3 regions of the Ensifer sp. M14 genome follow, and region 1 is predicted to be linked to each of the others. Evidence: riboswitches for the same ligand, from Rfam matches in the RefSeq annotation. Region 1 holds a riboswitch; each other region holds the start of a gene.
The links. A riboswitch is a leader RNA that binds a small molecule or an ion and turns the genes downstream of it on or off. The one in region 1 is predicted to bind thiamine pyrophosphate.
Positions count from the first base shown of each region.

Region 2: linked by a shared signal. The riboswitch ahead of thiB (thiamine ABC transporter substrate binding subunit) and the one ahead of thiC (phosphomethylpyrimidine synthase ThiC) in region 1 are both predicted to bind thiamine pyrophosphate.
Region 3: linked by a shared signal. The riboswitch ahead of BLJAPNOD_RS34865 (ABC transporter permease) and the one ahead of thiC (phosphomethylpyrimidine synthase ThiC) in region 1 are both predicted to bind thiamine pyrophosphate.

Region 1 is NZ_QJNR01000014.1:317,155-324,997, reverse strand. Features, by position in the region: gene BLJAPNOD_RS30090 (sensor histidine kinase) at 1-387, shown strand, start outside; gene BLJAPNOD_RS30085 (sigma-54 dependent transcriptional regulator) at 391-1,755, shown strand; TPP riboswitch at 1,907-2,038, shown strand; gene thiC (phosphomethylpyrimidine synthase ThiC) at 2,133-3,953, shown strand; gene BLJAPNOD_RS30075 (Zn-dependent hydrolase) at 4,084-5,322, opposite strand; gene BLJAPNOD_RS30070 (M20 aminoacylase family protein) at 5,367-6,539, opposite strand; gene BLJAPNOD_RS30065 (diaminopropionate ammonia-lyase) at 6,545-7,753, opposite strand.
Region 2 is NZ_QJNR01000004.1:748,777-756,619, forward strand. Features, by position in the region: gene BLJAPNOD_RS03645 (RNA polymerase factor sigma-32) at 1-522, shown strand, start outside; gene BLJAPNOD_RS03650 (M48 family metalloprotease) at 702-2,213, opposite strand; gene BLJAPNOD_RS03655 (ATP-binding cassette domain-containing protein) at 2,507-3,223, opposite strand; gene thiP (thiamine/thiamine pyrophosphate ABC transporter permease ThiP) at 3,220-4,824, opposite strand; gene thiB (thiamine ABC transporter substrate binding subunit) at 4,856-5,884, opposite strand; TPP riboswitch at 5,934-6,050, opposite strand; gene BLJAPNOD_RS03670 (thiamine diphosphokinase) at 6,228-6,878, shown strand; gene BLJAPNOD_RS03675 (ABC-F family ATP-binding cassette domain-containing protein) at 6,882-7,843, shown strand, end outside.
Region 3 is NZ_QJNR01000018.1:495,030-502,872, reverse strand. Features, by position in the region: gene BLJAPNOD_RS34880 (glycosyltransferase family A protein) at 1-199, opposite strand, end outside; gene BLJAPNOD_RS34875 (dTDP-4-dehydrorhamnose 3,5-epimerase family protein) at 193-765, opposite strand; gene kdsA (3-deoxy-8-phosphooctulonate synthase) at 1,236-2,090, shown strand; TPP riboswitch at 2,382-2,484, shown strand; gene BLJAPNOD_RS34865 (ABC transporter permease) at 2,625-3,368, shown strand; gene BLJAPNOD_RS34860 (ABC transporter substrate-binding protein) at 3,469-4,350, shown strand; gene BLJAPNOD_RS34855 (hydroxyethylthiazole kinase) at 4,347-5,087, shown strand; gene thiE (thiamine phosphate synthase) at 5,074-5,736, shown strand; gene thiD (bifunctional hydroxymethylpyrimidine kinase/phosphomethylpyrimidine kinase) at 5,733-6,542, shown strand; gene BLJAPNOD_RS34840 (TRAP transporter large permease) at 6,532-7,843, shown strand, end outside.

The DNA of each region.
Region 1 (7,843 bases):
TTTGCCGGCCGCATGGACGCGATCGTCATCGACCTGCCTGACAATGGGCTCAACGTGCTTGGCAATCGCATCCGTCTTGAACAGGTCTTGATCAACCTCCTGCAGAATGCCCTTGAAGCCCTCGGCGACCGGACGGACGCGGAGATCCGCGTGAGCTGCGCGTTGGGTCCGTCAGACACGGTTCTTCTTGTTGTCGCCGACAACGGCCCGGGCATAAGACCGGATATCCTTGAAGACCTGTTCACCCCGTTCAACACCTCCAAGGATGAGGGTCTCGGTCTCGGCCTCGCCATCTCCAAGGAGATCGTCGTCGACTATGGCGGCGATATCGACGTCAAGACCGGCCCCGATGGCACCGTCTTCACCGTACGCCTGAAGAGGGCCTGAGCAATGCAGCAATCCGTATGCCTCGTCGACGACGACAGCGACCTCAGGAAGGCGATGACGCAGACGCTGGAGCTTGCCGGTTTGACCGTCATGGCCTTTCCCGGCGCTGCGGAAGCGCTCGCCGTGCTCGGCCCAGACTTTGCCGGTATCGTCATTAGCGATATCCGCATGCCGGGGATCGACGGCCTGACGCTGTTTCGCCGCATCGCCGGCTTCGATCCCGACCTTCCCGTCATTTTGGTCACCGGCCACGGCGACATCCCCATGGCCGTCCAGGCCCTGCAGGACGGCGTCTACGATTTCATCCCCAAACCCTTTGCCGCCGAACGCCTGGTGCAGAGCGCGCGTCGCGCCTTGGAAAAACGCCGACTGGTGATGGAGAACCGTGCACTGAAACGCGCTGCCGAAACAGCAGGCGAAAGCCTGCCGCTGATTGGCCAGACCCCTGTCATGGAACGCTTGCGCCAGACGTTGCGACATATCGCCGACACCGACGTCGACGTGCTTGTTGCCGGCGAGACCGGCAGCGGCAAGGAAGTGGTCGCGACACTGCTGCACAAATGGAGCCGGCGCCGCGACGGGAATTTCGTGGCGCTCAACTGCGGCGCGCTGCCGGAAACGGTGATCGAAAGCGAACTCTTCGGCCACGAACAAGGTGCTTTTACCGGCGCGCTTAAGAAACGCATCGGCCGTATCGAGCATGCGAGCGGCGGCACGCTTTTCCTCGACGAAATCGAAGCCATGCCACCGGCGACGCAGGTGAAGATGCTGCGCGTGCTCGAAGCCCGCGAAATCACCCCGCTCGGCACCAATCTCGTCCGCCCCGTTGATATCCGCGTGATCGCCGCGGCCAAGATCGATCTCGGCGATCCAGCCCAACGGGGCGATTTCCGCGAGGATCTCTATTTCCGGCTGAATGTCGTCACGCTTTCGATCCCGCCATTGCGCGAGCGCCGGGACGATATCCCGCTTCTCTTTTCGCATTTCCTGACGCGGGCGGCGGAACGCTTCAAGCGCGACGTGGCGGATATCTCGCCAGCCGTGCGCCACCACCTGATGTCCCATTCCTGGCCGGGCAATGTGCGCGAGCTCTCGCATTTCGCCGAACGCGTCGCCCTTGGCGTCGAAGGTGCGCTCGGACAAGCGACCGCCAGCGCGTCCTTACCCGGCAGCGCCCTGCCCGAACGACTCGAGCGCTATGAGGCGGAAATCCTGAAAGAGGTGCTGCGGGCGCAGCGCGGCGACGTCAAGGCGACGATCGAGGCGCTCGGCATTCCGCGCAAGACCTTCTACGACAAGCTGCAGCGGCACGGCATCAACCGGGCGGACTATGCCGAGCGCCCGGCATCCGAAAAGCCTGTTCGCTAAAACATTTCCTAAGAGCGCGAAGCGGCATTTTGCCAGAAAACGCGCCAAGAGAGCATCCAAACCGGACACAGCCTGCCGCACGATCAACAGGCGAAGGCCACAACCTTCGGATTAGCGCTTGACGGCGCATCCGGATCGATGGCTATCTCACGACATTCACCAGGGGGGTCCCGTCAAGGGGCTGAGATTCTGCTGGTCGGACCGGCTTTGCCGACCGAGGCGCAGTGACCCGTTGAACCTGATCCAGTTCATACTGGCGTAGGGACGGTGCAGACATCGACGCCACGATTCCGCCATTCCCGCGGAATTTCGGGCGGACGTGTCTTTTCCTTCCGGCTTCAGAACTGGGTCTCCAACCGCAAACTTGGAGCCTCATCATGAATATTGCCACCAACCCCGCAGACCTCTCCGTCACCAAAGGCCCTCTTCCCGCCTCGAAAAAGGTCTATAAGTCAGGGACGATCCATCCCGAGATCCGCGTGCCGATGCGCGAGATTGCCCTGCACCCGACGTCGGGCGAGCCGCCGGTCACGGTCTATGATGCCTCCGGCCCCTACACCGTCGAAGACGCAAACATCCGCATCGAGGACGGCCTGCCACGACCGCGCCGCAACTGGATCATTGCGCGCGGCGATGTCGAAGCCTACGACGGACGCAGCGTTCGACCGGAGGATAACGGCTTTGCGACCGGCGAGCGGCTGACGCCGACCTTTCCCTTCCGTCACCCGCCGCTGCGCGCAACCGGCCGGCGCGCGGTGACACAGCTTGCCTATGCACGTGCCGGCATCATCACGCCGGAGATGGAGTTCGTCGCCATCCGCGAAAATATCGGTCGCGACGCCGCACGCCCCACATCGCGCGACGGCGAAAGCTTCGGCGCCCATATCCCCGATCACGTCACGGCCGAGTTCGTCCGTCAGGAGATTGCCAGCGGCCGCGCCGTGCTGCCGGCCAACATCAACCACCCGGAATCGGAACCGATGATCATCGGCCGGAACTTCCTGGTGAAGATCAACGCCAATATCGGCAATTCGGCCGTCACATCCTCAATGGCCGAGGAAGTGGAGAAGATGGTCTGGGCAACGCGCTGGGGCGCCGATACGGTCATGGACCTTTCGACCGGGCGCAACATCCACAACATCCGCGAATGGATCATCCGCAACTCGCCCGTGCCGATCGGCACCGTGCCGCTCTACCAGGCATTGGAAAAGGTCAACGGCATCGCCGAGGATCTCACATGGGAGGTCTATCGCGACACGCTGATCGAGCAGGCGGAACAGGGCGTCGACTACTTCACCATCCATGCCGGTGTCAGGCTTCATTATATTCCGCTCACCGTCGACCGCGTCACCGGCATTGTCTCGCGCGGCGGTTCGATCATGGCCAAATGGTGCCTGCACCACCACAAGGAGAGCTTTCTCTACGAGCACTTCGAAGAGATCTGCGACATCTGCCGCGCCTATGACGTCTCATTCTCGCTCGGTGACGGCCTGCGCCCCGGCTCGATTGCGGACGCCAACGACGCGGCACAATTTGCCGAGCTGGAAACGCTGGGCGAGCTGACGAAGATCGCCTGGGCCAAAGACTGCCAGGTGATGATCGAGGGACCCGGCCACGTGCCGATGCACAAGATCAAGGAAAACATGGACAAGCAGCTCGCGGTCTGCGGCGAGGCGCCGTTCTACACGCTCGGACCGCTGACGACCGACATCGCGCCCGGCTACGACCACATCACCTCAGGGATCGGTGCGGCGATGATCGGCTGGTTCGGCACCGCCATGCTCTGCTACGTGACGCCGAAGGAACATCTGGGTCTGCCCGACCGCAATGACGTGAAGACCGGGGTGATCACCTACAAGATCGCCGCTCACGCCGCAGACCTCGCCAAAGGGCACCCGGCCGCCCGCACCCGTGACGACGCCCTCTCGCGCGCCCGTTTCGAGTTCCGCTGGGAGGACCAGTTCAATCTGTCGCTCGACCCTGAAACGGCACGCTCCTTCCACGACGAGACCCTACCGAAGGAGGCGCACAAGGTCGCGCATTTCTGCTCCATGTGTGGGCCGAAATTCTGCTCCATGCGGATCTCGCACGACATCCGCGCCGAGGCGCAGAAGGAAGGTTTTCAGGCGATGGCGGCAAAGTTTCGCGAGGGGGGCGACCTCTATATGCCGGTAAAGGAAGCTGCGGCCAAAGGATAGCGACGACGGCAGAAGGGTCGGCAACGGCCCTTCTCACTTTTGTCGGGCTTCGCTGCTGTTTGCCACTCATGCGCCACCCCTCCCACCTGATCACCAATCCACAGGACACCCACGAATGCGGTTGCCCTATCTATCGGCCGCCAGCGATCCTCCTGACCACATCGAGCAGAACATTGGCGCCGGCGACGAGCTCGGTCGCATCCGTGTGCTCGCGCGGATTGTGGCTGATGCCGTCGCGGCTCGGAACGAAGATCATCGCCGCCGGTGCGATGCGCGCAATCATCTGGGCGTCGTGGCCGGCGCCGGAGGTCATCCGCCGGTTCTTCAGCCCACGGGTGATCGCCGACGCCTCAATCATTTCGACGATGCCAGGATCGAATGTGACCGGCTCGAAGCGCGCTAGCCGCTCGACCGTAACCGTCACGCCTTCCTCTGCCGTGATCACCCGCAATTCTGAGGCAAGCGCATTTTCTAGCGCCTGCAGACGATCCTCGTCCGGGTCGCGCAGGTCGACGGTAAAGATTGCCCGCGAGGGAATGACGTTGATCGCGTCCGGCTCGAAGCGCATGGTTCCGATCGTTGCTACGCTCGGCGCGTTCGATCGCGCGATATGATCGCGCAGGAACAGGCCGACACGCGCGGCGGCAAGGCCCGCATCGCAACGCATCGCCATCGGCGTCGTGCCAGCATGGTTTGCGACACCGTCAATGGTGATGCGCTGCCAGGAAATCCCTTGCAGGTTTTCGACCGCACCGATCGTCATCGCTTCGCGCTCCAGCACCGGCCCCTGCTCGATATGCAGCTCGACATAGGCATGGGGTTTCAGAGAGCCTGGCTCGACAGTGCCGGCATAGCCGATACGCGCCAGTTCCGACCCGAGCACCGTGCCATCGGTTCCGACTGTCGCTAGCGCTTCTTCGACGCCAAGACCTCCGACATGGACCAGCGACCCCAGCATATCGGGCGCGTAGCGCACGCCCTCTTCGTTGGTGAAGGCGGCAACGACGATTGGACGGGCAGGCTCAAAACCCTGCTCTTTCAGCGTCTCGATTACTTCGAGCCCGGCCAGCACGCCGTAGCAGCCGTCATAGATGCCGGCATTGATGACCGTGTCGATATGCGAGCCCAGCATCAACGGCAGTTGCCCGGCATTTTCCTGGCTCTGCCAGATGCCGAAGATATTGCCGATCCGGTCGAAGGCGACGTCGAGACCTGCGGCTTCCAGCCAGCCGACAAGACGATCCCGCCCCTGCTTCTCAGTGTCAGACGCTGCCAGCCGGGTGAGCTGGCCCCGATCGTCGCGCCCGATTGCGCCGAGGTCCTGGATGCGTGCCAGCAGACGCTCGGCATTGATGGAAGGATGAAGCATATGGGTATCGCTTTCGACAGTACTGATATTGGGCATGAAGATCGTCATTGCCCGGTATCCGGCGCGGCCAGTCGCTGCCGGGTAATTTCGGCATGGAACCGGGCGCCGTAGATCAAGGCATCATCATTGAAGTCGTAATGCGGATTGTGCAGCGGCGCGGATTGCCGGCCGTTGCCGATGAAGACGAAGCAGCCCGGCACATGTTCGAGAAACCGCGCAAAATCCTCCGATCCGGTCATGGGCTCGGCGGCAACCGCGACATTCTCCGCCCCGAACACTACACCGGCTGCAGCGAACGCATGATCGACAAGCGAGGGATCGTTGAGCAGCGGCACGAACTCGCGCGTATAGGTCACCTCGACCTCGCAGCCATAGGCATCCGCAGTTCCCTTGGCGATCGTGCGCATCTGCTGCTCGATCTTGGCACTGACCTCGGGCCGAAAGCTGCGCGCATCGCCGAGAATCCGAGAGAGACCTGGCAAGGCGTTGCGCGTGCCGTCCGTGACCAGTTCCGTGACCGAGACGACGGCGATATCGGCAGGAGAAAGCCGTCGCGAAACGATGGTCTGCAGATTGACGACCGTGGAGCAGGCCGCGACCAGCGTCTCGTTGCCGAAGTGCGGCCGGGCCGCGTGTCCGCCGACGCCCTTGAGCGTGATCTCGAAATTGTCCTCGGCCGACATGATGGCGCCCGGACGGGTCTCGAACTTGCCGACGGGAAGACCCGGCATGTTGTGCAGGCCATAGATTTCGTCAAAGGGAAAGCGCTCCATCAAGCCGTCGGCGAGCATGGCAAGCGCACCCTTCCCCCATTCTTCTGCCGGCTGGAAGATGAAGCGTACGGCGCCATCGAATCCACCCTCTTCGGCCAGCAGCTTTGCCGCCCCAAGCAGCATCGCCGTGTGGCCGTCATGGCCGCAAGCGTGCATTGTACCCGGCCGGGTGGAGCAATAGGCAGCCGTCCCCTGCTCTGTTATGCGCAACGCGTCCATGTCGGCGCGCAGGGCTATCGCGCGGTTCCCTGTTCCACGCCGCAGCGTGCCGACGACGCCGGTGCCACCGACACCTTCGACAACCTCGTCCAGACCGAACTCCCGCAGCTTGGCAGCAACGAAGGCTGCCGTCCGTTTCTCCTCGAAACCGAATTCCGGGTGAGCATGCAGATCGTGACGCCATACCGTCATATCCGCCACAAGCCTGTCGTTCGTGCTTGTCATCCGCATCACACCCTTTCCATGCTCAAAGCCCCGGCGACCTCAGCGGGTGCGAGACCGACCAGTTCTTCATACCGCTCCGGATCCGTGGCGCCTTCCGTATTGATCACCAGGATCCGCGAACTGGCATCGAGGCCGAGGGCGGCACGCATGTTCGGATCTCCGGCAACCGTGACAAGGCCGGCCAGACCGACACCGCCGCTTTCGCCGGCAACGATTGCCGGATCACCACCTTTCGGGCGAGCCAGACGGTTCATGATCGATACGGCATCCTCCTCGTCGACCGTCATGAAGGCGCAGGCGACGCGCGAAAGAATACGCCAGGCGACAAGAGAAGGCTCGTAGCATTCAAGCATGGCCATGACGGTCGGCTCGCCATGCGCCACTTTGACCGGATACCCGGCCTTTGCCGTTTCCAGCAGGCAGGCGGCTCGAGCCGGCTCGACGACGACGAAGCGGGGCCGGTCGGGACCGTAGCGGAGCGCCAGATGTCCCGCCGTTGCCGCGGCGATGCCGCCGACGCCGGCCTGGACGAAGACATGGGTTGGCGGCGTCCCGATCTCCCGCAAGGCCTCGCACAGGAGTGCCATGTAGCCCTGCATCACCAGTCCGGGAATGTATTCGTAGCCCGGCCAGGACGTGTCTGAGACAACCGTCCATCCGCGCTCGTCACAGACCTTTGCGGCAAACTCGACCGAGTCGTCGTAGGTTCCTTCGACGCGGACGATCTCGGCGCCATAATGCGCAATGGCGTCTATGCGTTGCTGACTGACGCCGGCATGGACGAAGATCACCGACTTCGCTCCCACAAGCTCAGCACCCATCGCCACCGATCGACCGTGATTGCCGTCCGTGGCGCAACCGAACGTCATCTCTCGGGCAACCGCGCGAACGTCGTCACGCGCCAGATCGTCGATGTCGACCTCCCGGCCGGTCCGCTTTCGAGCTTCGTCAAGCACCAGACGGATCACCGCATAGGACCCGCCGAGTGCCTTGAAGCTGCCAAGCCCGAGCCGATGGCCCTCGTCCTTGACCAAGATCGCGCCGACGCCGAGCTCGCTCGCAAGCGCAGGCAAGGAATGAAGCGGTGTCGGCCGGTGGTTATCACGGCGGGAGAGCTGGCGCTCGACCTCAGCGGCAGCGGCAATCGAAAGCATTTCGGCATCTTGCGGAAGCAGCGACGATCCGAAATCGGCATGGTGGTTGCGAATAAGCATGCGGGGCAATCTCCCTGTTTGGTGAAATTCTATTTCAGCTCGAGAGAGAAATGCGCTCTAAATGGCGACTTCGAATGCAAGTTTGTAAAC
Region 2 (7,843 bases), on a different contig from region 1:
CGCGGCGGCACCAGTTCGGCGCAAAAGGCACTGTTCTTCAATCTTCGTCGGCTGCGCGCGCGGCTGGCGCAAGGCGATCGCCAGCTCACATCGCAGGCTATGCATGAGGAAATCGCCGCAGCGCTCGGGGTCAGCATTGCCGACGTCCAGACCATGGATGCCCGCCTGTCCGGCAGCGATACGTCATTGCAGGCACCCGTCGGTGGCCCGGATTCCGATGGTGGAGAGCGCCTCGACTTTCTCGCAAGCGACGCACCTCTGCCTGACGAACAGGTGAGCGACATGATCGATGGCGAGCGTGCCCGCATCTGGCTGCATGACGCCTTGGGCGCACTGACCGAGCGTGAGATGAGGATCATCCGCGCGCGGCGCCTGTCGGAAGAGGGGGCCACGCTGGAAGAACTCGGTCTCGACCTCGGCATATCCAAGGAGCGGGTCCGCCAGATCGAGACGCGGGCGCTCGAAAAGCTGCGGGCGGCACTCGCAACCAAAGCCCCGGCGCTGACATCCGTCGTGCACTGAGGCACTTCCGGAAATTCTCCAGGCTGCCCTCGGTCAGAGACGGATGGCGCATGAGAGGCAAGGCTCGTGATTGCGGCTGGACGCGAACGCGTAAAGGCAGTTTGCGCAGGTCAAATGCATCTTGACGGCAAAGACATGGGACGGCGTCGAACCTGAGATGGGTGCGGCGCCGTCTGCGTCTATTCGGAAATGATCTTGACCCGATCGCCCGGCTTGATCGTCGAGGTGACCTGCATGGCGTTGATCAGCCGGAACAGATCGAGCTTGCGGTCGGTGCCCATCATCCGGGCCGCCAGCGTGGCGATCGTCTCTCCAGGCTTGACCACGGCAACGCGGATGCGCAGCGGCTTCAGCGACTGGGTTTCAGCTGGTGTCATCTTGCGGAACGACGTGCGCAGCTGGTTGGCCGTCGGCTCCAGCGCGCGCGATCCCTTCGGAACGGCGGTCAGGAAGCGGTAGATGCGATTGTCGATGCGCACCACGGTCACGTCGAAATCCCAGCGATCGGCGGACGCTCGTGCCGTTGCGGCCTCAAGGCCGTTGACGCTGATCGGGCGGATGGTGTCGGGCTGCAGGCCTGTTACCCAGCCGCTGGCGATGTAGTCCGTCAGGCTCTTGCGGGCCGTGTCGGCAATACCGTCGAAGCGGACCGCCACGTCGCCGGGGCCTGTCGCCAGGACAGCCTCCGCCTTGTTGTCGATCTGGAAGCCGGGCGGCACATCGAAGCGGATGCCGAGCTGCCCGTGCATGAAGGTCTGCCCGCGGACATAGCCTTCCTGCGGGCTGTCGCCGTAAAGCAAACCGTCGATGCCGGCGAGATAATAATCGCGCCCGCGGTCACCGCTGGTGCCCTCGGCGCCAAAGGCGCGCGCGTGCCGGCGTGCGAGATCGACGCGCTGCGGCGCGTTCGGGTGGCTCGAGAGGAAGTCGAGGCTCTGGTCGGCTTCCGGATCAACGGCGGAGAAGCGGCTGTAGGCGGCCATCGAATCGAGGAAGCGCGCCGCCGCATAGGGGTCGTAGCCGGCTTCTCCGAGCATGCGCACGCCGATGACGTCGGCCTGGAGCTCCTGGTTGCGAGAGAAGGCGGCGAGCCGCAGCTTGCCGCGCGCCAGCGCCTGCTTGCCGGCGAGATCCGAGGACAGCACTTCGGAGACGACGCGGCTGGCGATGACTTCCGCCTCCTCACGTTGCTGGCGCTCGATGCCGTGATTGGCGGTGACGTGCGCCATTTCATGCGACAGCACGGCTGCAACTTCGGACGCGTCATTGGCGAGTGCTAGCAGGCCGCGGGTGACATAGAGATAGCCGCCGGGCAGCGCAAAGGCATTGATCGCCGGGGAATTGAGAATGGTGATGCGATAGGACTGCTGCGGATTTTCCGAGACGGCCGTCAGCGCGCCGGCGATGCGGGCGACAAGCCGCTCGGTCTTTGCGTCCTTGTACTCCCCACCGTAGCTGGCGACGATGCGCGGGTGCTCGCGCGCGCCGAGCTGGGCACGGGGGTCGTTCTTCTGGACTTCGTCGACGATCTGCGGATTGGAGGACGGCGATACGGTCGGCTCATAGGTCTGCTCGATCACCGACTGGCAGGCGGAAAGCAGCGTTGTCGCAAGCAATGCAACCACAGCACGTGTCCGGAGGCCTCCGCGCCTGGGCGGGAACCGGTCGTTTCTGACTGTATGACTTTCCATGCCGCAGCCCGTTTCCCGTCCAACGCCACTCCACCTTGGGAACTCGGTGGCGTTGAAAATCTTACTTTTTCAGCCGGATAGGTCCGATCCGGCACGCGTATTCCAGCCCAGGTCTTGCTGTATCTATTTCAGCGCCACCTGCCTAGTTTACCCCCACAGAAATAGTTGCCCCGTGGTATCACGGCAACGGATGCGCGAATATTCGCACCTTGTGCGCCGGATAACCCGCGCGTCGCATGGCGCGGCGGTCAAATTGTGGCGAAGTGCCGCATACGGCACGATTCCAATCCGCATCACGCGTTGCCGAGAAAGCGGTTGATCGCCGCCATGTCGCGCCGCTCGAGGAAGCGTTCGACCGGATCATGGGCGATGATACGCCCCTGGTCCAGAAAAAGCACGCTATCGGCCAGCGCCCTCACGTCATCGGGATGGTGCGTGATCATCAGGATCGTGTTGTTTTCCTGCTCGTGCAGGTCATGCAGCAGCGCGCGCATGCCAGCCCTCATGCCGGGATCGAGCGCGGCAAACGGCTCGTCCAGCAAAAGCAGCGGGCGATGTCGCACCAGGGCGCGCGCCAGTGCCACACGCTGACGTTCGCCGCCCGATAGCGTCGGCGGCAGGCGCTTGCCGAAGCCATCCAACCCCACACGGTGGAGGGCCTCGTCTATCCGGGCGCGATCAGCATCCGACAGGCGAAGCGAGGCGCTGATGCCGAAGCCGACATTGGTGGCGACGTCGAGATGTGCAAACAGGTTGTTGTCCTGGAAGATGACGGAAACGGGCCGCTCTGATGGTGCCTGCCCCGACATTGTCTTGCCGAGAATGCGGACCTCGCCTTGATCGGGCTCCTCGAAGCCGGCGATGACGTGAAACAGTGTCGATTTTCCGGAGCCTGACGCGCCGGCAACCGCGACGATGCCGCCCGGCTGAATGGCGCAATCGAAGTGCAGCTCGGTCGCGTCGTAACGGATATCGACTCCAATAAGCTCAACTGCGCCTTCCGGGTTCATGCGTTGCGTCCTTCCGGCATGCGCCTGTCGCCGGCCGTGCCGAGCATGGTGAAGATCAGGCAGAGCAAGCCGAGGAACAGCGCCAGCCCGGCAGCATCCGCGGTGCGATAGCTGCCCATCCGGCTATAGAGCAGCCAGGGAAGCGTTACCATGTCCTGCGAGCCGAACAGCGCCACGGCGCCAAGGTCGCCGAGGGATAGCGCCATGGCGAAGGAAAAGGCCATCAGCAGGGGTTTTCGGAGCGGCGGCAGGTCGATCCATCGCAGGCGATGGAAGCCTCGGATGCCGAGGCTGGCCGTCAGCCTGTCGGTGCGGGCGGCGTGGGTTGCCATCGCCGGGGCCAAAATCCGGTGCACGAAGGGCAGCGCCATCAGCGCATTGATGGCAACGACGATGGCGGGGGCGAAACGGGCGACGTCGCCGAAGGGGCGCAGAAGCAGGAACCAGCCCGCCCCAAGCACGACCGGCGGCACCAGCAGCACCAGCGAGGTGCTGGCAGCGACAGTGCCGGCAAATGCCCTGGCCAAGGCGGGTGCGTGTCGACGCGCCGCGACGGTGGCGGCAGCGCGGATCATCGCGGCTGCCACGGTGACGCAAAGGAATGCCGAGAGGATGGCGATGACGATGCTGGTGATCAGGGCACGATGCACGGTCGCGTCGCCCGCCAGTTTCACCAGGTCTGCACGCAGGCCGGATGTGAGGACGGCAATCAGTGGCGCGCCGATAAAGACGAGCGAGAACAGGATCCAGCCGGCATCGGACACGCGGGAGAGGCCGTTTCCTGCATCGTAGCGTCTCGAGGTTTTGCCCCCGGTTGCGCTCACTGCCGGCTCGGTCGCAACACGCGTGAGTGCCAAGAGCAGCACGCCGGTCATGACGATCTGCAGGGCGGAGAGGGCGATCGCCCGCGGCGGATCGAAATCGAAGCGCAGCGCCTGATAGATTGCGACCTCGATGGTGCTGGCGGCAGGCCCGCCACCGAGCGTCAGCACCAGCGTAAAGCTGGTGGCGCAGAGCATGAAAACGAGGCCGGCGGCCCCCGGCAGCAGTCCGCGCAGAACCGGCCACTCGACAAAGCGGAAGAGGGCGGTCGGCGGCATGCCGAGATTGGCGGCGGTCCGCCAGTATTCCGAGGGGATGCGCTCCAGCCCGGCAAGGAAGAGGCGCGCGACCAGTGGCATGTTGAAGAAGACGTGGGCAAGCAGGATGCCGAAAAGGCCGTAGATGCTGATGGGCTGCTTAAGCCCGAGCCCGGCCAGAGCTGCGTTGAGTACACCTTGCCGACCCCAGATCTCGATCAGCCCGAGGGCACCGACCAGAACAGGAAGGCCGAGCGGCAGGGCCATGAGCCGCAGCACCCAGACGCGGCCGGGAAAACACGCCCGACGCGCCAGTGCGCGGGCGATCGGGATGGCGAGCAGAACCGAGAGCAGCGTCGAAAGGCTCGCCTGAAGCAATGTGAAGCGGGTTACCCGCCAAATATAAGCGTCGAACAGTACGCCATTGCCGAAGTCGCCGCTCTGGAACAGAAGCGCTGCAATCGCCAGGCAGACAAACAGCAGGATGCCGCCGAGGCTCAGGGCCCCGGCGGTGATGGTGATCCTGTTTTCGGCTGGCGCGAACAAGCGCGCTTCAGTTCTTGCTCATGGCGGCGAGCCACTCGTCGATCCAGGCCTTGCGGTTGGCCGCGACCTCTTCCGATGGCAGCAGGAAGGTTTTTGCCGGATTGACCAGCTTGCCGAAAGCGTCCGGCAGCGGCTCCTTGGTGGCGGCGACCGGCATCATCCAGTTGGTGGTCGGGATGATCGACTGGAACTCCGGACCGGTCATGAAGCCGAGAAACTGCTTGGCAAGTTCCGGCTCCTGGGCGTTCTTGGTCATGCCGGCGACTTCGATCTGGATGTAGTGACCTTCCGAGAATTCGGCCGCCTGGTAGCGGTCGGTGTTCTCAGCCACCATGTGGTAGGCGGGAGACGTGGTGTAGGAGAGCACCATCGGCGCTTCGCCCTTGGTGAAGAGGCCATAGGCTTCCGACCAACCCGGTGTCACGGTCAGCACACGGTCCTTGAGCTTGGCCCAGGCGGCACCGGCTTCGTCGCCATAGACGGTCTTGACCCACAGAAGCAGGCCGAGACCCGGCGTCGATGTGCGCGGATCCTCGATGACGATCTTCTGCGACGGGTCGCCTTCGACCAGGTCCTTGAGGCTCTTCGGCGGCGTCTTCAGGGCCTGGGTGTCGTAGACCACGGCGAAATGGCCGTAATCATAGGGAAGGAAGGTGTCGTCTGAGAAATCGCCGGGCACCTTGACGCCTTCGGCCTCGATGCCGTGCGGCGCGAAGAAACCGGTGGCCTTGGCCTCGGCAACCAGGTTGGTATCGAGGCCGAGCACGATGTCGGCCTTGGAGGCGGCACCCTCGAGCTTCAGACGGGTCAACAGCTCGACACCATCGGCGACGCCGACATAGGTGACCTTGCATTCGCAGGTCTTTTCAAAGGCTTCGGCGATCTTGGCGCCCGGGCCCCATTCGGTGATGAAGCTTTCATAGGTGTAGACGGTCAGCGTCTTTTCGGCGGCTACGGCATTGGCCGCGAAGACGAGGCTTGCCGTTGCGGCAAGCGCTAGCCGGCTAAGGAACTTCAGTTGCGATGATTTGGACATGGCAGGCACCTCTCCCTAAAAATAATGTTGCATGGGAAAAGGGCGTATCGATCCGATCGCGTCTAATCCCTCCGCCGGTATGAGCCGGATCAGGTTCCGCGGGTTGGCGTTAAACGCCTCTCAGCCTTCGGCCGCATGCGGTCGGAAGGCACCCCGTTAGAGCGGGTAGAGATTTACCGCCGTGACGGTTTGATGGCAAGCGAAGTTTGAACGCCGGTATCCAGCAGCCCGACGCCCGCCAATGCTGCGAAGCCTGATGACATCAACGCAAAATCGCCAGATAGCGGCCCTGTTCGGTTTTCTTGCTTTTCCTTGGCCGTGCCTTTGCGCTATGGGCTTTGCCATGGCCCGATCCACCTTCACCATTCTGCTCGGCGGTGCACTCACCCCCACCGATCGCCTTGCGCGCCAGCTTGTAGGCAGCCGCTTCGTTGCGGCCGATGGCGGCATGCGGCATGCGCGGACCCTGGCGGTGACGCCCGATGTCTGGGTCGGCGATTTCGATTCGACCGAAGAGGCGCTGCTTGCCGAGTTTGCCGGCGTTCCGCGCGAGCCCTACCCCGCCGCCAAGGCGGCGACCGATGGCGAGATCGCCGTGGAAGCGGCGCTTTCGCGCGGTGCCGAAGCTTTGATCTTTGCCGGTGCGCTCGGAGGATCCCGCAGCGATCATGCCTTCCTGCACCTGCTTCAGGCGGCTGCGCTGTCCGAGCGCGGCTTGCCGGTGTTCATGACGTCGGGCGAGGAAGAGGCCTATCCGCTGCTTGCAGGCGAGATCGACATCGATCTGCCGAAGGGCAGCCTGTTCTCCATCCTCGGACTGACCGATCTCTTCGGGCTTACGATCGTCAATGCGCGTTATCCGCTCACCGATTTCACGCTGCCGTTCGGGTCTTCCCGCACCGTTTCCAATGTTGCGGAGGGTCCCCTTCGCATTTCCCTCGACACCGGCCGGGCGATTGTTCTCGCTCGCCCCTATGACCTTTCCGGAGCCTGAGCCTTGGCGCCTCCCATTCTGAAACTCGACGATATCTTCCTCACCTTCGGGGGCACGCCGCTTCTGGCCGGCGCCAACCTGCAGGTGGAGCCGGGGGACCGCATCTGCCTTGTCGGGCGCAACGGTTCGGGCAAGTCGACGCTGATGAAGATCGCCGCCGGCCTTGCCGAGGCACAATCGGGCGAAGTCTTCCGCCATCCGTCCTCGACGGTCCGCTACCTGCCCCAGGCGCCGGATTTCGAAGGCTACGACACGGTGCAGGCCTATGCGGAATCGGGCCTTGGTCCGAGCGACGATCCTTACCGCGTCGCCTATCTGCTGCAGCATCTGGGCCTGACCGGCGAAGAGGACCCCGCGCGGCTTTCCGGCGGCGAGGCCCGCCGTGCGGCGCTCGCGCGGGTGATGGCGCCCGAGCCGGATATCCTCCTGCTCGACGAGCCGACCAACCATCTCGACCTGCCGACGATCGAATGGCTCGAAGACGAGTTGACGCGCAGCCGGTCTGCCCTGGTGCTGATCTCGCACGACCGGCGGTTCCTGGAAAAGGTTTCGACCGCGACCGTCTGGCTCGACCGCGGCCAGTCGCGCCGGCTTGATCGTGGCTTCGGCCATTTCGAGGCCTGGCGCGACGAGGTGCTGGAGGCCGAAGAGCTGGAACAGCACAAACTCGGCAAGGCGATCGAGCGCGAGGAGCATTGGCTGCGCTACGGTGTCACCGCAAGGCGCAAGCGCAACATGCGCCGTCTCGGCGAATTGCAGGACATGCGTTCGCGCCATCGCGGCCACAAAGGCCCGCAGGGCTCCGTCCAGGCGAGCGCGTCCGACGCCAAGGAATCCGGCAAGCTGGTCATCGAGGCGGAAAAGATCACGAAGATCTACGGCGAGCGGACGATCGTCGCGCCGTTTTCGATCCGCGTGCATCGCGGCGACCGGATCGGCCTCGTCGGCCCGAATGGTGCCGGCAA
Region 3 (7,843 bases), on a different contig from region 1:
TAGGAAGATCGAAGAAGCGGATCCGATCATCCTTGAACCCAGCAACCACATCTCCAGTGCCAGGAACGCAGCCATCGCCGACAACCAGGAGTTCGAAATCACCGAAGGTTTGAGAAAGCACAGACTCGATAGCGATCCCAATCACGTCCACACGGTTGTGGGTCGGCATGAGTATCGAAATACGAGGTGCGCTCACCATCCTTTTGCCGAACCGAAGCTGTAAGGAATCAGATCGGTATCGATGGGGAGCCGATATTTATCCGGGCTGGTATGGTCGTACTGGATTGTTGGGAAATTGATGACGACAACGTCGGAAGTGCCGATGTTGTGGTCGGCATGCCAAACATACTTCGGTACGTTGATCAGGCGCGGCCGGCTGCCGGAGAGATATACGCGGCATATCTTCCCGCATGTGCCAGAGTCCGGCCTAGGGTCATAAAGCACCAGTTCCAACTCTCCGCTCAAAACGAAGTAGCGATCTTCGTGCTCCTTATGCAGACCCCACCCTTTGACCATTCCCGGTCGAATCGTGAAAATATATGAGAAAACGAGCGGATCCGGATGCCACCCCCATCTGGGGTCGTATATTTCGGTGACGCTACCGCGATCATCATCATGCCTGATGCTGTTGTAGAACGACATGCCGTCCAGCAGTGGTGCTATGCTTTGCCGCTGTTCGTCGACGGTCCTCTGATCTTGCACGGCAGTGGCCAATGTCTGTTGCAGCAGATCCGCATTTCCACCATGTCGCGAGTCATCACGCATTATTGTCCCCCCAATATTGGAGGCCTATATCGCATGGGGATTGCGGACATGTCATCAGATCCTACGCGCGGTCCGATTTTTTAGTCGGCTTGACCTGAGACCCTGAACTTCCTCCATATTTTGGTAGAGTCCGTCACAACCAGGAGACGGACGAATGAAGCGTTCACGGTTCACGGAAGAACAGATCATCGCAAGGCTAAGGAATGCGATCGCCGTTGCTGAATCGGGTCGAAGCGGCGAGATACGCTACTACCCAATTCTCTTGGACGAGCTCGTTGCGAAACCATGACATTTCAACCGACCTGCAAGCGATAGCGGACTGTACTGGCTATTGAGCGCATGTATTGAGGGTCGGTCTTGCATCCGTTTGTCCTGAAACATTACAACCAGTTCTCGCCTCTGTCTCGGCAGAATCGGCTATGTCGAATTATCATATATTAGCTACGGAAACGTTCGAGGAAGTACCTAACATGGAAACGAATGCCAGAGTAGTCGTCGGTGAAGGTGCCAAGCAGGTCGCCTTCTCGCAGAAGGAGCGCCTGTCGCTGATCGCCGGCCCCTGTCAGATGGAAAGCCGCGAGCACGCCTTCATGATGGCGGGAAAGCTTGCCGAATTGTGCAAGTCGCTCGATATCGGCCTCGTCTACAAGTCGTCCTTCGACAAGGCCAACCGCACGTCGCTTTCGGGCAAGCGCGGCATTGGCCTCGACAAGGCGATGGAGGTCTTTGCCGATCTCAAGAAGGAGTTCGGCTTCCCGGTACTGACCGATGTCCACACCGAGGAGCAGTGCGCTCTGGTCGCCCCGACTGTCGACATTCTGCAGATCCCTGCCTTCCTGTCGCGCCAGACCGACCTGTTGGTGGCCGCCGCCAAGACCGGCCGCACCATCAACGTCAAGAAGGGCCAGTTCCTGGCGCCTTGGGACATGAAGAACGTGCTCGCCAAGTTCACGGAAAGTGGCAATCCCAACATTCTTCTGTGCGAACGCGGCGCGTCCTTCGGCTACAACACGCTGGTGTCCGACATGCGGTCGCTGCCGATCATGGCTTCGCTCGGTGCCCCCGTCGTCTTTGACGCCACCCACTCGGTGCAGCAGCCCGGCGGGCAGGGCGGCTCGACCGGCGGCCAGCGCGAGTTCGTCGAGACGCTGTCGCGTGCGGCCGTTGCCGTTGGCATCGCCGGCCTGTTCGTCGAAACCCACGAGGATCCCGACAACGCGCCGTCGGACGGCCCCAATATGGTGCATCTGAAGGATATGCCGCGGCTGCTCGAAAAGCTGCTGGCCCTTGACTCGGTTGCGAAGTCGGTTGTGAAAGGTGGTTGATGAGCCTCTTGGTTGCAGCCGGTGCCCTGCGCGACGCATGAAACGCACGCGCATAGATTGAATGCTTAGGGTGGATTTTGCTATAACAGCGAGCACTTCCTGCGTATCATTTTTGCTTGAGGGCGTTGAAGCAATGGAGTGCCTTGGCGCCTCCATATAGGCGCAGTGTAAAATCGGAGCGGGATGTCCATCTACTAGCACATCAATTTGCCGCGGCGCGAGAGATGAGCGTCGGGCGCACAATGACAATCGTCACGACTATTGACATCGTTCATTTAACAATTAGAAATGCCTCATTCCGAGGGGAGCACTATTCTGTGCTGAGATGGCGGTGAGCCGGACCCTTGAACCTGATCCGGGTCATGCCGGCGTAGGAACGGGAAAAGAGCCGCATTCGGCAAACTAATCGCGTTTTCGCTTTCACCTGGATCTCCGTGATGTTTTGTCTGGAGATCGATCGATGCTGTGTTTTGCCAGTTTCCGCCGGATGGCGGATCCGCGTTTCGCCCGGGTTGCCGCGTCGGTTGACCGGCGATGCGCGTAGCTTTCACATTTGTTCGTAGCCTTGTTGGACTTGCTGTCCTTTGGCAGGCCTCGGTGTTTGTTTTTTCGCTACCGGGCTATCTGCTGCCAACGCCGCTTGAGGTGCTGGCTGTGTTTGCACGGCAGCGAGCATTTTTGCTTGAACAGAGCCTTGTGACAATCGCCGAAATGCTGGCCGGTCTCGCGGCCGGCTCGGTGTTCGGTGTGGCGACAGCAATTGGCCTGGCGGCTTTTCCGCGGCTCGGAAAACTCGTCTGGCCCTTCGTGCTTGTCCTCCAAGCCTTTCCCGTCTTCGTCATAGCGCCCTTGCTGGTGCTGTGGTTTGGCTTCGGCATGGTCTCGAAGATCGTGATGACGGCCATCATCATCTTCTTTCCCGTTGTTTCGGCATTCTCGGACGGTTTGCGCCGTACCGATACGCAGATCCTTGATGCCGTGGCGCTCACCAAGGCAAGCCATTGGCAGGCGTTGCGGCTCGTGCGGTTGCCATTGGCGTTGCCGGGGCTTGTTACGGGCCTGCGTGTCGCTGCGCCCTTGGCTCCGCTTGGCGCCGTTGTCGGCGAATGGGTCGGCGCCTCGGCCGGCCTTGGCTTTGTGATCGTCCAGGCAAATGCCCGCATGCAGACCGATGTCGTCTTCGCCGCGATGGCCATTCTTGCCGTTCTCGCCGTCGGCCTCAGGCTTCTCGTCGATGAGGCAACACGTCCACTCGCGCACTGGGCGCGAGAAACCTGAATATCCGAGATCAACTGGGAGAGTTCATAACATAATGATTCGCAAATTTCTGATTTCCGCCAGCTTTGCGTTCGGCGTCGTCCTTTCAACCGGCTCAGCAATGGCCGCAGAAAAACTGACAGTGATGCTGGAGTGGTTCGTCAATCCGGACCACGCCCCGATCGTCGTCGCCAAAGAACTCGGCCTGTTCGAAAAGGGGGGGCTCGATGTCGAGCTCATCCCCCCGGCCGATCCCTCCAGCGTGCCACGTCTCATTGCAGCAGGGCAGGCTGATATCGGCGTACACTATCAGCCGAACCTTTACCTTGATCATGCCGCCGGTCTGCCGCTCGTTCGCGTGGGTACTCTGGTCGAGACACCGCTCAACACCGTCACCGTCCTTGACGACGGTCCGATCCGCAGCCTTGCCGATCTGAAGGGCAAGAAGATCGGCTTCTCCGTCTCCGGTTTCGAGGATGCGATGCTCGGCCGAATGCTTGCCTCGGCCGGTCTGAAGAAGGAGGACGTCGAACTCATCAACGTCAACTTCGCCCTGTCGCCGTCGCTGATCGCTGGCAAGGTCGATGCGACGATCGGCGGCTTCAGGAATTTCGAGCAGACACAGATGCGTATCGAGGGACATGAAGGCCGGTCATTCTTCCCCGAAGAGCATGGCGTGCCGGTTTATGACGAGCTCGTCTTCGTTGCCGACAAGGCAAAGGTTGGCGACGGGCGCTTGCCGCTCTTCCTTGCCGCGGTGGAGAGGGGGGCAATTTTCCTCACCAACCACCCTGACGAAGCCTGGAAGCTTTTCGTCAAGGCCTATCCAAACCTCGATGACGAGCTCAACCGCAGAGCATTCACCGACACCCTGCCGCGCTTCGCCAAAAGGCCGGCGGCACTTGATCGTGGCCGCTACGAGCGGTTTGGAAAGTTCCTTGCTGAAAGCGGACTGATCAGCCAGGCACCTGATGTCGACGATATCGCGGTGGAAATCCGATGACGGGCGAAACAGGATTCGTGGAAAATGCTGCTGCATTGCTGGCGCGTGTCCGGCGACAACGTCCCCGTGTACACTGCGTGATGAACACGGTGGTGCAGAAGTTCGTGGCGGATGGCCTCGCGGCGCTTGGCGCGATCCCCTCCATGACATCATCGACAGAAGAGGTCGAGGCCTTTGCCCGGCGCGCCGATGCGCTCGTCGTCAATCTCGGCACGCTTGATGAAGTGCGGCGCGCGGCGATCCGCCTGGCAACAGCCGTTGCGCGCGGCGCCCACAAGCCGTGGATCGTTGATCCCGTGCATTGCGATAATTCGCCATCGCGGCTTGCGTTTGCCCGGGAACTCATCGCATCCGGGCCTTCCGTGGTTCGCGGCAATGCAAGCGAGATGGACATCGTCGGTGAGGCCAACGGTGTCTTGAAAATCAAGACGGGGCCTATCGACGAACTCACTCTGGGTCGACTTGCGACCCGGGTTGAGAACGGCCACCCCCTCATGGCGCAAGTCACGGGCACCGGGTGCCTCTCGGGCGCCTTGATCGCGGCCTTCATGGCCGTCGAGCCGGATCGCCTGAAGGCAGCCACGGGTGCGCTACTAACAAGCGGTATCGCCGCGGAGATTGCCGCGGAACGATCGAGTGGTCCCGGGAGCTTCGAGGCCGCCTTCCGCGATGCGCTCGCATCGCTCCGCCCTGAGGATATCATTGCCAATGCCAGGATTTCTTATGCCGAAGGTTGATTATCGCCTGAATGCCCTCGTCGATGCGCGACTTGCGGACAAAGGGAATTTAGCTGACCTGGCGCGTACCGCTGCGCTCAGTGGCGCGACACTCATCCAGTATCGCGACAAGACGAGCTCGACACGAGAGATGATCGAACAGGCGCGGGAGATCGGTGCTGCGCTTGCCGGAACCGGCGTGCCTTTTGTCATCAACGATCGCGTCGATGTGGCGCTCGCGGCGGGCGCCGATGGCGTCCATCTCGGGCGGGACGACATGGATGCGGCCACGGCCCGCTCGATGATGGGCGATGCTGCGATCATCGGCTTGACGGTCAAGAACGAAATGGATGCCCAGACTGCCATTGGTTCACCGATTGATTACGCCTGTATCGGTGGGGTCTACGAGACGCTGTCGAAACACAACCCCGATCCCCCGGTCGGTCTGGAGGGGTTCGCCAGGCTTCGCAGGACGCTTCTCACGGCTAAACCGGATCTGCCGGTTGGAGCCATCGCCGGGATAAATGCGCAGCGCGCCGGAGAAGTCGTCGCCGTTGGGGCTGATGGAGTCGCGGTCATTTCTGCAATCTTTGCTGCAGTGGATCCGGCGGCAGCCAGTCGTGAGTTGCGGGCATGCGTCGATCGTGCGTTGAAGACGGCTGCACGATGACCGCTATTGCAGTCACCATTGCTGGTTCCGATTCAGGTGGCGGTGCGGGTATCCAGGCGGACCTGAAAGCTTTCTCGGCGCTCGGCGTTTTTGGCGCAAGCGTGATCACGGCGATCACCGCACAGAACACCAGAGGTGTGACGGCGGTCGAGGATATCTCGCCGGCGATTGTCGAGGCTCAAATTGATGCGGTGTTTGCTGACCTTGCTGTTGGAGTCGTGAAGATCGGCATGGTGTCTCGCGAGGAAACAATCGCCGTAATCGCCAAGGGGCTTCGACGATACGGCAAGATGGCAGTGCTCGATCCCGTGATGGTCGCCACATCAGGTGACGCTCTGCTGCGCCCCGATGCCATTGCGGCGCTTCGCGAGGAGTTGCTGCCAATGGCGCTGGTCGCAACGCCCAACCTGCCGGAAGCGGCATTGCTGACCGGGCGTTCGATCGCGACGGATGAGACGGAGATTGCCCATCAGGCCGAGATCATTCTGAAAGCTGGCGCGCGCTCGGTTCTCATCAAAGGTGGGCACGGGGGCGGCCCCGAGGCGACGGATATCTTCTTTGATGGCCGAGAGCCTGTTCGGTTGACGGCGCCGCGCATTGAAACGACGAATGACCACGGTACGGGCTGCACTCTATCGGCGGCGATCGCCGCCGGGCTGGCGCGCGGGCTTTCCTTGGCGGATGCCGTCATCGCTGCCAAGGATTATCTGCACGGTGCCATCGTTGCCGCCGGAGATCTAAAAGTCGGGCAGGGGCGGGGACCGGTCCATCACTTCCACCGCTGGTGGCAGCCCGATGCTCGCTAGCATGCCGCAGGCTCTGTCGCTGCGGCTGGAGCGAACGCTCGAGCTTGCTGGGGCGTTGACGCTTGCGGCCCTGCTTGCGACCGTGACGGCTTCCGTCGCTCTTCGGTATTTTGCTGCAAGCGGCTTTACCGGTGCGGAAGAAGCGGCAAGTTGGTTGCTGGTAACGCTTGCCTCGATTGGGCTACCGCTCGCTTCGACGGCGAAGGGCTTGCGGATCGATTTATTCGAGGGACGGTCAGCGCCTAGTGATGGCCGTGATCAAAGACCATCCGCGCGCGGCGAGCTCATCGTCGACGACAGAGGCACGAATCCTTTCTCGTCGGAAAACCGGTCCGTGCCCCAAGAGCTGCGCACTATATTTTCCGGCGTCATCACTCTGGTAGCCTGCATCGTCGTGATATCCGGCAGCGGAAAGGCGGCGCTCGATCTCGGCGGTGTTTCGCCCTCGCTCGTCCTTCCCGAGGGACTGCGCCCGGCTATGCTGAGCGCCGGAGGAGTGCTGGCGATTGTCGCGATCCTGCTCCGCCACGTCGCGGACGGCCGGCTTGTCGCGTTCGCCTCGATGCTTGCGATTGCTGTGGGATTACATTGGGTGGTCGGCGCTGTGCCACCTTTGGACCAGGTGTCTCCGAGCTTCATGCTGTGCTGTCTTGCACTTGTGGCAATTCTCGCCGGAACGCCGCTCCCCCATGCTTTCATCGCTGCGGGGTATGTCGCCGTCGCTTTCGGCGCGCCGATGCCGGAAGAGGCGATGGCGGCGGCCACATTGTCCGGCCTGTCGCGTTATCTTCTGACCGCCATCCCATTTTTCCTGCTCGCCGGCGCGCTTTTGACAGCCTCAGGGATCGCCAGTGACCTGGTTTGCTTTGCCGCCACCCTTGTCGGCCACCGTCGCGCCGGGCTCGGTCAAACCGTGCTTTTGACAGGCGTTCTGTTTTCCGGAGCCTCCGGCTCGTCGATCGCCAATGCGGCCTTCGGCACAGCCGCCTTCATGCCGCAGCTAACAGCGCACGGCACGCCGCCTGCGCGCGCCGGCGCGCTGATTGCTGCCGTCTCGGTGCTCGACAATATCATCCCGCCATCGATCGCCTTTCTGATTCTGGCGGCATCCGCGGACCTGTCGACAGGCAAGCTTCTGGCCGGGGGCTTCGTGGCGGGCCTGCTCATGGCAGCTGCGCTTGCCGTTGCCATCCACGTAAACGGCGCGACGACGGCGCGCACCGCCAGGGCATCCGCCGAAGAGTCCCGACGGTTCGGCGTACGGGCGCTGCCCGCCTTCGGTCTCGGCGTCATTGTCGTTG